2 linked regions of the Modestobacter italicus genome follow. Each later gene encodes a partner of the first gene's protein in a complex. Links are inferred from orthologs where the notes say so. Each region holds a gene or a part of one and is shown on either strand. Other genes may lie near its edges. The genes, in order: mfd and uvrA.

The links.
Region 2: the proteins of mfd (region 1) and uvrA are in contact, whole or in part, in a crystal structure (PDB 4DFC), measured with the Escherichia coli proteins. The link is inferred for Modestobacter italicus from one-to-one orthologs.

Annotation. Positions count from the first base shown.
Region 1 is NC_017955.1:974,317-978,718, reverse strand. Bases 148-4,249 are described here. They hold mfd (transcription-repair coupling factor), read right to left. Parts: upstream 3,894-4,249; coding sequence 348-3,893; downstream 148-347. Other genes in these bases: MODMU_RS04665 (FAD synthase family protein), read right to left, coding at 4,036-4,249; MODMU_RS04675 (peptidylprolyl isomerase), read right to left, coding at 148-284. Also shown: more of MODMU_RS04675, read right to left, coding at 1-147; more of MODMU_RS04665, read right to left, coding at 4,250-4,402. UniProt on the Escherichia coli protein: Couples transcription and DNA repair by recognizing RNA polymerase (RNAP) stalled at DNA lesions. Mediates ATP-dependent release of RNAP and its truncated transcript from the DNA, and recruitment of nucleotide excision repair machinery to the damaged site.
Region 2 is NC_017955.1:3,633,189-3,636,965, reverse strand. Bases 149-3,625 are described here. They hold uvrA (excinuclease ABC subunit UvrA), read left to right. Parts: upstream 149-488; coding sequence 489-3,425; downstream 3,426-3,625. Other genes in these bases: MODMU_RS17370 (Bug family tripartite tricarboxylate transporter substrate binding protein), read left to right, coding at 3,549-3,625; MODMU_RS17380 (amidase), read left to right, coding at 149-281. Outside these bases: more of MODMU_RS17380, read left to right, coding at 1-148; more of MODMU_RS17370, read left to right, coding at 3,626-3,777. UniProt on the Escherichia coli protein: The UvrABC repair system catalyzes the recognition and processing of DNA lesions. UvrA is an ATPase and a DNA-binding protein. A damage recognition complex composed of 2 UvrA and 2 UvrB subunits scans DNA for abnormalities.

The sequences.
Region 1 (4,402 bases):
TCGGCGTCGCTGACCTGCACGTCGTACTGCCGCGCGGCCTCGGCGTAGACCTCCTCGCCCACCTGGAGGCTGAGCACCTGGCGGGTGAAGCTGGTCTCGTCGTCCCCGGCGTAGGCGGCGATGTCGGGGACGGCGAGCCGCTGCGCGACGGCGTCGTCGAGCTCGGCGACGGTCACCTGCGACTCCCCCACGTACGCGGCGACGGTCGGGGCGTTGCGGCAACCGGCCAGGCCGAGCCCGGCGACACCCACGAGCAGGACGGCGACGGCGCGACGGGAGGGCACGGCCGCGAGCGTGCCACACCGGTGTGACCCCCGTCGCACACCCGCGCCGTCGGACGCCCCGCGTCAGCTGGCGACGGCGACCTGCTGCTCCAGGACGGCGGACAGCAGGGCGTGCAGCTTCTCCAGCAGCGCGACGTCGCGCAGCGGTGTCCGCCGGTCCGGACCGGTGGGTACCTTGATCGACACCGTGCGGACCGCCTCCTTGTAGGTGGCGCCCTCGGCCAGCCGGGACAGCTTCATCACCTGCGACTCGCGCAGCTCGACCGGACCGACCCGGATGTTGCGCCCCTGCATCGAGATCTCGGTGACGCCCAGCGCCCGCATGGCCGCCCGGAACCGGGCCACCGCCAGCAGGTTGAGCACCGGCGCGGGCGGGGCGCCGTAGCGGTCGGTCAGCTCGTCGAGCACGGCCTGCGCCTGCTCGTCGTCCTGGACCGAGGCCACCTTGCGGTAGGCCTCCATCCGCAGCCGCTCGCCGGGCACGTAGTCGTGCGGCAGGTGGGCGTCGACCGGCAGGTCGACCCGCACCTCGGCCGGCTCGACCGCCGGGGACTCCCCCGTCGCCTGGGCGCGGTAGTCGCTGACCGCCTCGCCGACGAGCCGGACGTAGAGGTCGAACCCGACGCCGGCGATGTGCCCGGACTGCTCCCCGCCGAGCAGGTTGCCCGACCCGCGGATCTCCAGGTCCTTCATCGCCACGGCCATGCCGGCGCCGAGGTCGGTGTTGTTCGCGATCGTGGTGAGCCGGTCGACCGAGGTCTCGGTCAGCGGCCGGGTGGGGTCGTAGGTGAAGTAGGCGTAGGCGCGCTCCCGGCCACGGCCGACCCGGCCGCGGATCTGGTGCAGCTGGGAGAGCCCGAAGGTGTCGGCCCGGTCGACGATCAGGGTGTTGGCGTTCGGGATGTCCAGCCCGGACTCGACGATCGTGGTGGCGACCAGGACGTCGAACTCCTTCTCCCAGAAGCCGACCATGATCTTCTCGAGCTCGTGCTCGTGCATCTGCCCGTGGCCGACCGCGACCCGGGCCTCGGGCACCAGGTTGCGGATCTTGGCCGCGGCCTTGTCGATCGACTGCACCCGGTTGTGGATGACGAACACCTGGCCGTCGCGGAGCAGCTCGCGGCGGATCGCGGCGGCCATCTGCTTGTCGTCCCAGGCGCCGACGTAGGTCAGCACCGGGTGCCGCTCCTCCGGCGGGGTGAGGATCGTCGACATCTCGCGGATGCCGGTGAGGCTCATCTCCAGGGTGCGCGGGATCGGGGTGGCCGACATCGACAGGACGTCGACCGCCGTCCGCATCGTCTTCAGGTACTCCTTGTGCTCGACGCCGAAGCGCTGCTCCTCGTCGACGATCACCAGGCCGAGGTCCTTGAACCGGGTGGTCGGCTGGAGCAGCCGGTGGGTGCCGACCAGGATGTCGATCTCCCCGGCGGCCAGCTTGCGCAGCGTCTCTGCGCTCTCGCTCGCCGACTGGAAGCGGGACAGCACCGCCACCGTCACCGGGAACTGCGCCATCCGCTCGGAGAAGGTCTTGAAGTGCTGGTTGGCCAGCAGCGTCGTCGGCACCAGGACGCCGACCTGCTTGCCGTCCTGCACGGCCTTGAACGCCGCGCGGATCGCGATCTCGGTCTTGCCGTAGCCGACGTCGCCGCAGATGATCCGGTCCATCGGCACCGGCTGGGACATGTCGGCCTTGACCTCGTCGATCGCCGCCAGCTGGTCGGGCGTCTCCTGGAACGGGAAGGCGTCCTCGAGCTCGCGCTGCCAGACGGTGTCCGGGCCGAAGGCGTGGCCCTTGCTGGCCATCCGCGCCGAGTACAGCCGGATCAGCTCCGCGGCGATCTGCTTGACCGCCTTGCGCGCCTGGTTCTTCGTCTTCTGCCAGTCCGCACCGCCCAGCTTGGACAGCGCCGGGGCCTCCCCGCCGACGTAGCGGGTGAGCTGGTCGAGGGAGTCGGTGGGCACGAACAGCCGGTCCGGCGGCTGGTTCCGCTTGCCCGGCGCGTACTCGACGATCAGGTAGTCGCGCTGCCCGCCGTGCACGGTGCGGCTGACCATCTCCACGTAGCGGCCCACACCGTGCTGCTCGTGCACCACCAGGTCACCGGGCTGCAGCTGCACCAGGTCGACGGCGTTGCGCCGGCGGGCCGGCATCTTGGTGGCGTCCTTCATCGAGGTGCCGCGCTGGCCGGTGAGGTCGCCCTCGGTGACCAGCGCCAGCCGGACGCTCGGGAAGGCGAAGCCGGACTCCAGGTTGCCCTGGGTGATCAGCGTCGGCCCGGCCTCCGGCGCGCCCTCGATGCCGGGCACCAGCCGGGCGCCGAGGTCGGCCTCGGTGAGCTGGTCGGCGGCCCGCTGCGCCGGACCGGGGCCGGCGAAGGTGAGCACCACCCGCCAGCCGTCGCGGCCCCAGCCGCGCAGCGCGTCGAACGCGCGCTCCTGGTCGCCGTGGAAGCGCTCGACGCCGGTGGCCTCGAGGGTCACCTGCGCGTCGTCGTCGTCCGGCTGGAGGGTGAAGACGCCGGTGGTCCACCAGGGCAGGCCGCGGCGGCGGGCGGCGGCCTCGACGTCGGCGAGGTCCTGGAAGGACGACGCGCCCAGGTCGATCGGCGCCTGGCCGGCCTCGGCGGCGGTCTGCCAGGACGCGGCGAGGAACTCGTCGGCGGTGCGCACCAGGTCCGCGGCGCGGCTGCGCACCCGCTCGGGGTCGAGGACCAGCACGTGGGTGCCCGGGGCCACCAGGTCGGTCAGCAGCTGCATCTGCTCGCCGCCGATGAGCGCCGGGATCAGCGACTCCATGCCCTCCACCGCGATGCCCTCGGCGAGCTTGCCGGTGACCTCGGCCAGCTCGGGGTGGTCGACCCCGAGCTGGGTGGCGCGGGCACGCACCTCGTCGGTGAGCAGCAGCTCCCGACACGGCGGCGCCCACAGCCGGTCGGGCCGCTCGTCGAGGGAGCGCTGGTCGGCGGCGGAGAAGTAGCGCAGCTCGTCGACCTCGTCGCCCCAGAACTCCACCCGCACCGGGTGCGGCTCGGTGGGCGGGAAGACGTCGAGCAGGCCACCGCGGACGGCGAACTCGCCGCGCTTCTCGACCAGCTCGACCCGGGTGTAGGCCGCGTCGGCCAGCGCGCGGGCGACGTCCTCGAGGTCGGCGGACCCGCCGGGCGCGAGCTCCACGGGGACCAGGTCGCCGAGGCCGGGGGCGAGCGGCTGCAGCACGCTGCGCACCGGCGCGACGACGACGTCGACCGCCGCGCCCTGCTCGGGGTGGGTGAGGTCGCGCAGCACGGCCAGCCGCCGGCCGACCGTGTCCGCCCGCGGGCTGAGCCGCTCGTGCGGCAGGGTCTCCCAGGCCGGGAAGACCTCCACCCGCCGGTCGGGGACGAAGCAGCGGAGCACCGCGGCCACCGCGTCGGCGTCCCGCTCGCCGGCGGTGACCACCAGCACGGGCACGCCGGCGCCGGGCTGCCGCGCGGCCAGCGCCGCGGCGACCAGCGGCTGGACCGTCGGGGCGGCGGTGACGGCCAGCTCGGCCGAGCCGGCCTGGGCGACGACCTGGGCCATGCCGGGGTCGGTCAGGACGACGTCGAGCACGCCGCGCAAGCTCACGGGGGCCACTCCTGGTTCTGGGGCCGCACACGACGCGCCGGGTGCGCGCGGGGGCCACGTGCCAGGTTAGACGAAGGACCCCGCTGCCCCCCATGCCTCGCGAGCTCGGCATGGGCCCCTGCAGCGGGGCCGGAAGAGCCGATCAGGCGGACGCAGCGGCCAGCGGACGGCCGGCGTCCAGGCTGGCCAGCGCCTTGCGCAGGATCGTGCTCGAGGTGTGCATCGTGTACGGGAAGTAGTGGACCGCCACACCGACGGCCGCGAAGTCGCGCTCGAGCTTGTCGCCCTTGGCGGTGCCCCGCCAGTCGTCGCCCTTGAACAGGACGTCGAACCCGACCTCCCGCCAGGTGTCGATCTTCTCCGGGACGACCTCCGCGTGCACGTCGTCGACGAAGCGCAGGTTGCGGACGATCTCCAGGCGCTCGGCCAGCGGCACGACCGGCAGCCGGCCCTTGGTCAGCAGCAGCATCTCGTCGGAGACCACCCCGACGACCAGCCGGTCGCAGTGC
Region 2 (3,777 bases), 2.7 Mb from region 1 along the record:
CCGCCCGGCCCTGGCACGAGCGCGGCTTCGCGGCCAACATCGCGGCCAACGCGCGCTGGGCGCCGTGGGCATCGGCCTGGAACCTGGCCGGGCTGCCGGCCCTCGTGCTGCCGGCCGGCCCGGGCCGGGAGGGCCTGCCCAGCTCGGTCCAGCTCGTCGGCGCGGCCGGGTCCGAGACGCGGCTACTCTGGCTGGCCGGGGAGGTGGAGCGCCGGCTGCCCTGGCGCCGGCACGCACCCGTCTTCGTGCCCGACCAGCCGGCCGGGAGCCGCACCGGCTGACCCTGCCCACCCGGGCAGCGCCGCCCGCCGGGGAGACCCGCGCGACACGCCACCCCGGGAAGCCTCCCTCCCGGCACACCGTTCGACTGGTCGATGAACACGCGGCCACCGCTCCGCCCCTCAGCACCCCGCCCCGCACCACTGGCCCTCGCCCCGCCGCGAACGGGCCAGCACCAGCACCAGCACACTGCGACCGACAGGGATCACATGGACCGGCTCGTCGTCCGCGGCGCCCGAGAGCACAACCTCAAGGACGTCCACATCGACCTGCCCCGTGACGCGATGATCGTGTTCACGGGGCTCTCCGGCTCGGGCAAGTCCAGCCTGGCCTTCGACACGATCTTCGCCGAGGGTCAGCGCCGCTACGTCGAGTCGCTGTCGGCCTACGCCCGCCAGTTCCTGGGGCAGATGGACAAGCCGGACGTCGACTTCATCGAGGGCCTGTCCCCGGCGGTGTCGATCGACCAGAAGTCGACCAACCGGAACCCGCGGTCGACCGTCGGCACGATCACCGAGGTCTACGACTACCTCCGGCTGCTCTACGCCCGCGCCGGCCAGCCGCACTGCCCCAACTGCGGCAAGCCGATCTCCCGGCAGACCCCGCAGCAGATCGTCGACCAGGTGCTGGGGATGGAGGAGGGCACCCGCTTCCAGGTGCTGGCCCCCGTCGTCCGGGCCCGCAAGGGCGAGTACGTCGACCTGTTCAGCTCGCTGCAGACCCAGGGCTTCTCCCGGGTCCGGGTCGACGGCACCGTGCACCCGCTGACCGAGCCGCCGAAGCTCAAGAAGCAGGAGAAGCACACGATCGAGGTGATCGTCGACCGGCTCACCGTCAAGGAGAGCGCCAAGCGCCGGCTCACCGACTCGGTCGAGACCGCGCTCGGCCTGGCCGGCGGCCTCGTCGTGCTCGACTTCGTCGACCTCGCCGAGGACGACCCGCAGCGCGAGCGCACCTTCTCCGAGCACCTCGCCTGCATCGACGACGGGCTGTCCTTCGAGGCGCTCGAGCCCCGCTCGTTCTCCTTCAACTCCCCGTTCGGCGCCTGCCCGGAGTGCACCGGCATCGGCACCCGCAAGGAGGTCGACCCCGACCTCGTCGTGCCGGACCCGCAGAAGAGCCTCGGCGAGGGCGCGATCGCGCCGTGGGCCGGGTCGATGAGCAACGAGTACTTCCAGCGGCTGCTCGGCGGCCTCGCCGACATGATCGGCTTCTCCATGAACACCCCGTGGGAGCAGCTCCCGGCCAAGGTCCAGAAGGCCGTGCTGCACGGGTCGCCGGACCAGGTGCACGTCCGCTACAAGAACCGCTACGGCCGCGAGCGCAGCTACTACGCCGCCTTCGAGGGCGTGCTGCCCTTCCTCGAGCGCCGCCACGAGGACACCGACAGCGAGTTCATGAAGGACAAGTACGAGGGCTACATGCGGGACGTGCCCTGCCCGGTCTGCCACGGCACCCGGCTCAAGCCGGAGATCCTCGCCGTCAAGCTCAACGGCCGCTCCATCGCCGAGGTCACCGGCCTGTCGATCGGCGACGCGTCGGAGTGGCTGGGCGCCCTGGAGCTCGGTGGCCGCGAGAAGGCGATCGCCGACCGCGTGCTGCGCGAGATCCAGGCCCGGCTGTCCTTCCTCGTCGACGTCGGCCTGGACTACCTCTCCCTCGACCGGCCGGCCGCCACCCTGGCCGGCGGCGAGGCGCAGCGGATCCGGCTGGCCACCCAGATCGGGTCCGGCCTGGTCGGCGTCCTCTACGTGCTCGACGAGCCCTCGATCGGGCTGCACCAGCGCGACAACGTCCGGCTGATCGAGACGCTCGTGCGGCTGCGCGACATGGGCAACACGCTCATCGTCGTCGAGCACGACGAGGACACCATCAAGCAGGCGGACTGGATCGTCGACATCGGCCCCGGCGCCGGCGAGCACGGCGGCGAGGTCGTCGTCAGCGGCACCTACGACGACCTGCTGGCCAGCGAGCGGTCGATCACCGGCCAGTACCTCTCCGGCCGCCGGGAGATCACCATCCCGGCGATCCGTCGCGAGCCCGTCCCGGGCCGGGAGCTGGTGGTCAAGGGCGCCCGGGAGAACACCCTCCGCGGGATCGACGTGGCCTTCCCGCTCGGGGTGCTGGTCGCGGTCACCGGTGTGTCGGGCTCGGGCAAGTCCAGCCTGGTCAACGACATCCTCTACACGACGCTGGCCAATGAGCTGAACCGCGCCCGCATGGTGCCCGGCCGGCACCGCACCATCACCGGCCTGGACCAGCTGGACAAGGTCGTCGGTGTCGACCAGTCGCCGATCGGCCGCACCCCGCGGTCCAACCCGGCGACCTACACCGGCGTCTGGGACCACGTCCGCAAGCTGTTCGCCAGCACGACCGAGGCCAAGGTCCGCGGCTACCAGCCGGGCCGGTTCTCCTTCAACGTCAAGGGCGGCCGGTGCGAGGCCTGCTCCGGCGACGGCACGCTGAAGATCGAGATGAACTTCCTGCCCGACGTCTACGTCCCCTGCGAGGTGTGCAAGGGCGCCCGGTTCAACCGGGAGACCCTCGAGGTGCACTACAAGGGCAAGACGGTCGCCGAGGTCCTGGACATGCCGATCGAGGAGGCCGCGGACTTCTTCGAGGCGATCCCGGCCATCTCCCGGTACCTGCGCACGCTCACCGAGGTCGGGCTCGGCTACGTCCGGCTCGGTCAGCCCGCGACCACGCTGTCCGGTGGTGAGGCCCAGCGCGTCAAGCTCGCCAGCGAGCTGCAGAAGCGGTCCAACGGCCGGACCATCTACGTGCTCGACGAGCCCACCACCGGGCTGCACTTCGAGGACATCAACAAGCTGCTCAAGGTCGTCCAGGGCCTGGTCGACAAGGGCAACTCGGTCATCGTCATCGAGCACAACCTCGACGTGATCAAGAGCGCCGACTGGCTGATCGACATGGGTCCCGAGGGTGGCTTCCGCGGCGGCATGGTCGTCGCCGAGGGGTCGCCGGAGTTCGTGGCGTCGGTGCCGGAGAGCCACACCGGCCGGTTCCTCGCCCAGATCCTGGACCCGGACGCCGTGGCGGCCGCCGCCGCGCCGGCGGCGGCGGCGAAGAAGCGGCCGCGCAAGAAGGCCCAGCTGGTCGCCTCCGCGGCGGGCGAGAAGGCCAGCTGACGGCCGGCCGGCCTCCGGCGGCAGGTCGCGCTCCGGTGTCGATCCCCGTCCGGCGGTATCGGTGGAGCGCCCGCTGTGTTCGACTGACCGGGTGCCCAGCGCAGCTCCGGTAGGAGCCCCCCGGTGTCGTTGAGTCGCAGGTCCTTCCTCGCCGGCGCCGTCGCCGCCCCGGCCCTCGCGGCGCTGGCCGGGTGCGCCGGCACCGTGGTGCAGCCCGGTGACCTGTCCCGGCTGCGGATGATGGTCCCGGCCAGCCCCGGCGGCGGCTGGGACACCACGGCCCGCACCCTGCAGCGGGTGATCCAGCAGGCGGGCGTGGCCCGGAACGTGCAGGTGTTCAACGTCGAGGGCG